DNA from 3 places in the Streptomyces sp. 2P-4 genome. Region 3 is predicted to be linked to each of the others. Evidence: riboswitches for the same ligand, from Rfam matches in the RefSeq annotation. Region 3 holds a riboswitch; each other region holds the start of a gene.
The links. A riboswitch is a leader RNA that binds a small molecule or an ion and turns the genes downstream of it on or off. The one in region 3 is predicted to bind cyclic di-AMP.

Region 1 (2,223 bases), 640 kb from region 3:
GGTGGCATTTCGGCCGGTGTGCGGCGGCCGGAAATGGGTGGGCGGGCAGCGCGAAGGCCCCGGCTCGGTGAGCCGGGGCCTTCGGATCAGGCTGCTGCGGGGGTCAGAGGCTGACGCCGTGGCTGCGCAGGTAGGCGATCGGGTCGATGTCCGAGCCGTAGTTGGCGCCGGTGCGGGCCTCGAAGTGCAGGTGCGGGCCGCTGGAGTTGCCGGTGGAGCCGGAGAGGCCGATCTGCTGGCCCGGGGTGACCTGCTGGCCGACCGAGACGCTCAGCGAGTTGAGGTGGCCGTACTGGGTGTAGGTGCCGTCGGCGTGCCGGATCACGACGTTGTTGCCGTAGGCGCCGCCCCAGCCGGCCTCGACGACGGTGCCGACGCCGACGGCGCGGACGACGGAGCCCTCGTTGGCGTGGAAGTCGATCCCGGTGTGGCTGCCGGAGGACCACATGCCGCCGCCGGCGCGGTACTGGGTGCTGACGTAGGAGCCGGCGAGCGGGGAGACGAAGGTGTTGAGGCGCTTGCGCTCCTCCTCGCGGGCGGCGCGCTCGGCGGCCTCGCGCTCGGCCTTCGCCTTCTCCTCGGCCTTCTGCCTGGCCTCGGCGGCGCGCGCCTTGGCGTCGGCCTCGGCCTGCGCCTTCAGGGCGGCGGCCTCGGCGGCGGCCCGCTGGGCGTCGGCCTGGGCCTCGACCTGGCCCGCGACGTCCTCGGCGGTGACGACCGCGTTCAGACCGGTGTCCTCCATGGAGGGGCCCTTGTCCGTCGCGGCGAAGGCCGGGGCCGCGAGGGTGCCCACCACGCCGGTGGTGGCGAGGGCGGCGACGCCGGCGTATCCGGCGGTCTTGCGGCTCAGACGGCTGGAACCACGGTGCTTGCCGGCGGCACGGCTGCCAAAGGCCATGGAGAGGCTGATCCTTTCCTTCCCTCTCGCCTACCGGGTTAGCTGACGGGTTCGGAGCAGGAAGGTCTCCTACGGGCACCTCTTGCGAGGCGGCCCGATTCACCCCAAGGGACGTGTGGGTCCCCGGCTCCCCAGGCTCGCGCCGGACGGGGACTCGGCGATCGCTGCCCGGTGCCGCGGGTGCGGCGCGTATCAACTGACGGACAGCACGGCCGACGCTAGGCGGATCATCAGTCAATCACCAAATGGTCACGGCCTTTTGTTGCGCACGCCACACCGCATACGGGCAACCTCCGCAGCAAAACCGGACACAAAGGGCCCCGGCGGACAAGCCGCCGGGGCCCTCGGGGAGTTGCCGGTCAGTTGCCGACGACGGTCACCTCTCCGATTCCCAACGCGCGCACCGGGCCCTCGATCTGGGCGGCGTCGCCGACGAGCACGGTGACCAGCCGGTCCACCGGGAAGGCCTGCACGACGGCCGTGGTGGCCTCCACGGTGCCCGTCTCAGCCAGCCGCGCGTACAGCTGCGCCTGGTAGTCGTCCGGGAGTTCCTGCTCGACCTGGTCGGCGAGGGTGCCGGCGACCGCCGCGGCCGTCTCGAACTTCAGCGGGGCCACGCCCACCAGATTCTGCACGGCGACGTCCCGCTCGGCGTCCGTCAGACCGCCCTCGGCGAGGGTCCGCAGCACCTTCCAGAGGTCCTCCAGCGCCGGACCGGTGTGGGGGGTGTCCACGGACCCGCTGATGGCGAGCATCGAGGCGCCCCGCCCGTCGGCGGTGGAGCGCAGAACCTGGCCGAAGGCGCGCACGCCGTACGTGTACCCCTTCTCCTCGCGCAGCACCTTGTCCAGGCGCGAGGTGAGGGTGCCGCCCAGGCAGTACGTGCCGAGGACCTGCGCGGCCCAGACCCGGTCGTGCCGGTCGGGGCCGGTTCGGCCGATCAGCAGCTGGGTCTGGACGGCGCCGGGCCGGTCGACGATGACGACGCGGCCGGTGTCGTCGGACTCGACCGGGGGCACGGGTCGGGCCTGGCCCGCGTTGCCCGTCCAGGCGCCCAGGGTGTCGGCCAGGAGCGCGTCCAGGTCGATGCCGGCCAGGTCGCCGACGATCACCGCGGTGGCCGTCGCGGGGCGCACGTGCGCCTCGTAGAAGGCGCGCACGGCGGCGGAGTCGATCCGGGCGACGGTCTCCTCGGTGCCCTGGCGGGGCCGGGACATGCGCAGGGAGGCCGGGAAGAGCTGCCGGTAGAGCTCCTTGGCGGCGCGGCGCTGCGGGTTGGCCAGCTCGTGCGGGATCTCGTCCAGGCGGTTGCGGACGAGTCGGTC
Region 2 (2,223 bases), 3.2 Mb from region 3:
CGACCCCCGCCCCGGCGACCCCGCCCCCCGGGCCGCTCGCCCCCTCCGTCGGACTGCCCGTCATGCCCGACCCGGACGGTGCGACGCCGTCGCCGACGCTCCCGCCGGTGTTCCCGGGCGACCCCACGGTCACCCCGGGCCCCGTGAACCCCGCCGACCCCGCGGTCCCCACGCCGAGCCCCACCGCCCCGGGCACCCCGCTGCCGGGCGACACCGCCGGGACGCCCGCGGCGCCCGGTGCGCCCTCCGGGTCCCCCGAATCCGCCGCCCCGGGCTCCCCTGCGGCGCCCGCCGACCCGTCGGCCTCGCCGGCCCCGGGCGCCTCCACCGACCCGGCGGACGTCTCCGCCGCCACGGCGGCCACCGGGAAGCACCGCGGCGCCCCCGCCGCCGAGGAGCCGGCGCCCTCGTACACGGTGAAGGAGGGCGACAGCCTGGCCGCCATCGCGGACGCCGCCGGCGTCAAGGGCGGCTGGAGCGCGCTGTACCAGGCCAACGAGCAGGTCATCGGCTCGGACGCCGACCTCATCAAGCCCGGCCAGAACCTGGAAATAGGTTAAGAACAACGGCATTTCGGACACCCGGAAAGTGTTGAATGTCCGGTTCGTTCAAATGAGACATGCGTCTCTTCCGGTCAACTGGCGTGTCCTGTCCGTGACCTTGGGTGAAAACCGCCCTCACCTGCGCAAATGCCCCTCGGGGGAGCGCAAGTAGGGCCCTCCCTCCCCGGATTTCCCTCGTTGAACTTCGGGGAGGGACCTGTCTACCTTCTGAATCGCCCGCCACCGCGGGCCCCTTCGACCGCATCGCCGAGTCCTGCCGGCGGACGGGGGGAACAACACGTCGCGTCAAGCGCCGAAGGCAGGAGCGGGGGAACCAAGGTAGGTGCCGCGAAAGGCCGTCGAAGACGGTCCGGACCGGCTTGGGGTGAAGACGCGCCACGTGCGCGACCGGGCAACTCATCCGCCCGAACCCGACAGCTCACCTCGCAGGCGTCGGTGAGGAGAACTCCATGCTGCTTTCGGGCAAGGGCAAGCACCGCCGCGCCACCGCCATCGAGCGGACCACCCGCATCGTCACGCTCGCCGGCGTCGCCGGCGTCGCGGTCGCGGCCCCCCTGATGACCGCCGGCACCGCCTCCGCCGCCACCGCGTCCGAGTGGGACCGCGTGGCCCAGTGCGAGTCCGGCGGCAACTGGTCCATCAACACCGGCAACGGCTACTACGGCGGCCTCCAGTTCTCCGCCTCCACGTGGGCCGGCTTCGGCGGCAAGGCGTACGCCGCGCAGGCCAACCAGGCCACCAAGGCGCAGCAGATAGCCATCGCCGAGAAGGTCCTGAAGGTCCAGGGCAAGGGCGCCTGGCCGCACTGCGGCAAGGGCCTGTCCAACTCCTCGTACACCGGCGGCGGGTCGACCACCAACACGACCCCCAAGCAGACGCCGAAGACCGAGACCAAGAAGACGCAGCCGCAGAAGACCGAGGTCAAGAAGCAGACCCAGCGCGCGCAGACGCCCGCCCCCACCACGCGCTCCGAGCGCGCCGAGGCCCCCGTCGTCAAGACCGGCAACGGCTCGTACGAGGTGAAGTCCGGCGACACCCTCGGCACCATCGCCGACGCCCAGGGCGTCAAGGGCGGCTGGGAGAAGCTCTTCGAGCTCAACAAGGACATCGTCTCCGACGCCGACCTGATCTTCCCCGGCCAGAAGCTGAAGCTCGCCTGAACTCCGCGCGAACCCTCACCCGAGGGCTCCCGCAACACCTGATCCCCACCGCCCGGCGCGTACCCCCCCTCGCGCCGGGCGGTGGCGTGCCCGCCCCCGTACGCCGCCGTCAGCAGGGGGCGTATGTCCGGGAAGCGGGGTATTCGGGCCCTTTTTCGTCCCACGACCCGGGCGGTCGGCGGGCCGACCCCCCGGCTGCGGTTAGGCTCTAGGCGGCAGGGCCGGTCCTTCGGTCCGACACGCCACCGCACACCCAGCGTCACATCCCAGAAGGAGATGCTCGTGCCGTCCATCGACGTCGTCGTAGCCCGGGAAATCCTGGACTCCCGAGGCAACCCCACGGTCGAGGTCGAGGTGGGCCTCGACGACGGCAGCACCGGCCGTGCTGCCGTTCCGTCCGGCGCCTCCACCGGTGCCTTCGAGGCCATCGAGCTCCGCGACGGCGACCCGAACCGCTACATGGGCAAGGGCGTCGAGAAGGCCGTCCTCGCGGTCATCGA
Region 3 (2,223 bases):
CGGCGCGAGCAGTTCCGTCGCCTCGGGGGAGCGGGCCTCGGGGATGCCGCTGCCGGGGCGCACGCGGTAGCGGCGGTGCGGGGCGTTCGACTCCAGGTAGTCCGCCAGGATCGCCTCCCGCTCCACCCCCAGTGCGAGGAGCGTGACGGCGACCGCCACCCCGGCCCGGTCCTTGCCTGCGGCGCAGTGCATGAGCGCCGGGACGCTGTCCTCGGCCAGCGCGTGCAGTACCCGGCCGTGCTCGGCGGTGCGCTCCACGACCATCGCGCGGTAGGAGGCGGTCATCCGCGCGGCGGCCCTGCCGTCGCCGAGGATGCCGCGGAGCTGCTCGGTGTCGCCGTCGCGCACCATCGACCAGAAGTCCGCGCCGGCGGCCGGGTCGGAGAGCGGGATGTTCAGGTTGCGCACGCCGGCGAGCGGGATGTCGGGCCCCTCCAGGGCCTGGTCGACGGCGTTGCGGAAGTCGAAGACGGTGTGCAGGCACAGCGATTCGAGGAACTCTGCATCGGTTTCGGTGGCATGCGCCAGATGTCCGCTTCGGTAGAGTCGTCCCGACCTGACCCGGCGTCCGTCGAGGGTCGGGAGGCCGCCCACGTCGCGGAAGTTGCGTACGCCGGCCAGTTGCGGCTCGGGCGCCGGTCCGGCCGGAGGGGGCGTGGGTATCTGCTGGGTCACGTGGATCCTCCGCATCGTCACCGGATGTCCGAATTGAGCTGCTTGGGGCCAACGTGCCGCTGTCGGAGGGGGGATCGGGCGCAGCCCCGTGAGCCAGATCATACGGTGACCGTGCGTGCCCGAGAAGGAAACGCGAAAGCCCCGGCCGGAAGGCCTGTTGGCACAAGCGAATGGACACAGGGTGACCGGAATTCCGCCGGAAACGCGTTCCTGTGAATCCGTCAGGTAATTCGCGGCTTGTTCCGTCCCGTCGGACTGGATTACCTTCGCGACCGATCCGGACGGACCGCCTAATCCTGCCGCCGCCCGGAAACCGCACTCGACCATTCACGCGACCGGCAGGAGCGGGGGAACCAGGTAGGCCGCCGTCGCCGGAGTTCCCCCTCCGGAAACGGCTCGGGGTGAAGCCGCGCACGTCCCGCTCGCGGGGCCGTGCCGGCCGGACAGCTCCCGGTCCGAACCCGACAGCTCACCTCGCAGGCGCCGGAGAGGAATCCGCCATGCCGGCCAAGGGCAAGCACCGCCGTCCGAAGTCCCGCTCGATAGCCCGGGGCTTCGCCGCCGCCGGAACCGGGGGCGCCGCGCTCGCGCTCCCGCTCGTCGGCGCCGCCGGCGCCCACGCGGCTCCCGCCGCCGCCCCGCACGCCCCCTCGGCGGTGCAGGCGCAGCCCATTGCCGCCGCACCGGCCGCCGCCCCCGCCCCCGCCGTGTACACCGTCGTGCCGGGGGACTGCCTCTCCACCATCGCCGCGGACCGGGGCGTCGAGGGCGGCTGGCAGCAGCTGTACGCCGACAACCGGGAGGCCGTCGGCGCCGACCCGTCGCTGATCCACCCCGGCCTCCGGCTCAGCCTCGGCGCGCCGGGCGGCGCCGGCGCCGCGGCGCCGGCCCAGGCCGCAAAGCCCGCCGGCAAGCCCGCCGCCGCGCCGAAGAAGCAGGCCCCGGCCCCGGCGGCAGCAGCCGCCGCCGGCCAGCGCACCGCCAAGGCCGCAGCCGACCGGCAGGCCGCCGCCCCGAAGGCGTCCGCCCCGAAGGCCGCCGCACCCGTCGCCGCCGGCGCCTTCGTCGCCCCCGTCGGCGGCGGCGTCTCCACCGCGTACAGGATGTCCGGCGCCATGTGGTCCAGCGGCTACCACACCGGCGTCGACTTCATCGCAAGCTCCGGCACCCCGGTCCGCGCCGTCGGCGCCGGCACCGTCGTCTCCGCCGGCTGGGGAGGCGCGTACGGCAACGAGGTCGTCATCCGGCACGCCGACGGCAAGTACTCCCAGTACGCCCACCTCTCCCAGCTGTCCGTGACCGCCGGCCAGAGCGTCACCGCCGGCCAGGGCATCGGCCTCTCCGGCTCCACCGGCAACTCCACCGGCCCGCACCTCCACTTCGAGATCCGCACCGGCCAGTCCTACGGCTCCGACATCGATCCGATCGCCTACCTCCGCTCCAAGGGCGTCACCATCTGAACCCCGCCCCGGCAGGGGCGGCGGCCGGACCCGTGCGGGGCCGGGGCCCGAGGGGGGTCCCGGCCCCGCACGCCTCTATTCCGAACCG

Region 1: linked by a shared signal. The riboswitch ahead of MUK52_RS07505 (M23 family metallopeptidase) and the one ahead of MUK52_RS04765 (M23 family metallopeptidase) in region 3 are both predicted to bind cyclic di-AMP.
Region 2: linked by a shared signal. The riboswitch ahead of MUK52_RS19235 (LysM peptidoglycan-binding domain-containing protein) and the one ahead of MUK52_RS04765 (M23 family metallopeptidase) in region 3 are both predicted to bind cyclic di-AMP.

The regions. Positions count from the first base shown of each region.
Region 1 is NZ_CP095011.1:1,809,721-1,811,943, forward strand. It holds gene MUK52_RS07505 (M23 family metallopeptidase) at 104-898, opposite strand; cyclic di-AMP (ydaO/yuaA leader) riboswitch at 911-1,068, opposite strand; gene MUK52_RS07510 (M16 family metallopeptidase) at 1,258-2,223, opposite strand, start outside.
Region 2 is NZ_CP095011.1:4,349,633-4,351,855, forward strand. It holds gene MUK52_RS19230 (LysM peptidoglycan-binding domain-containing protein) at 1-560, shown strand, start outside; cyclic di-AMP (ydaO/yuaA leader) riboswitch at 844-1,010, shown strand; gene MUK52_RS19235 (LysM peptidoglycan-binding domain-containing protein) at 1,013-1,723, shown strand; gene eno (phosphopyruvate hydratase) at 2,006-2,223, shown strand, end outside.
Region 3 is NZ_CP095011.1:1,165,848-1,168,070, reverse strand. It holds gene MUK52_RS04770 (tyrosine-protein phosphatase) at 1-675, opposite strand, end outside; cyclic di-AMP (ydaO/yuaA leader) riboswitch at 986-1,171, shown strand; gene MUK52_RS04765 (M23 family metallopeptidase) at 1,176-2,135, shown strand.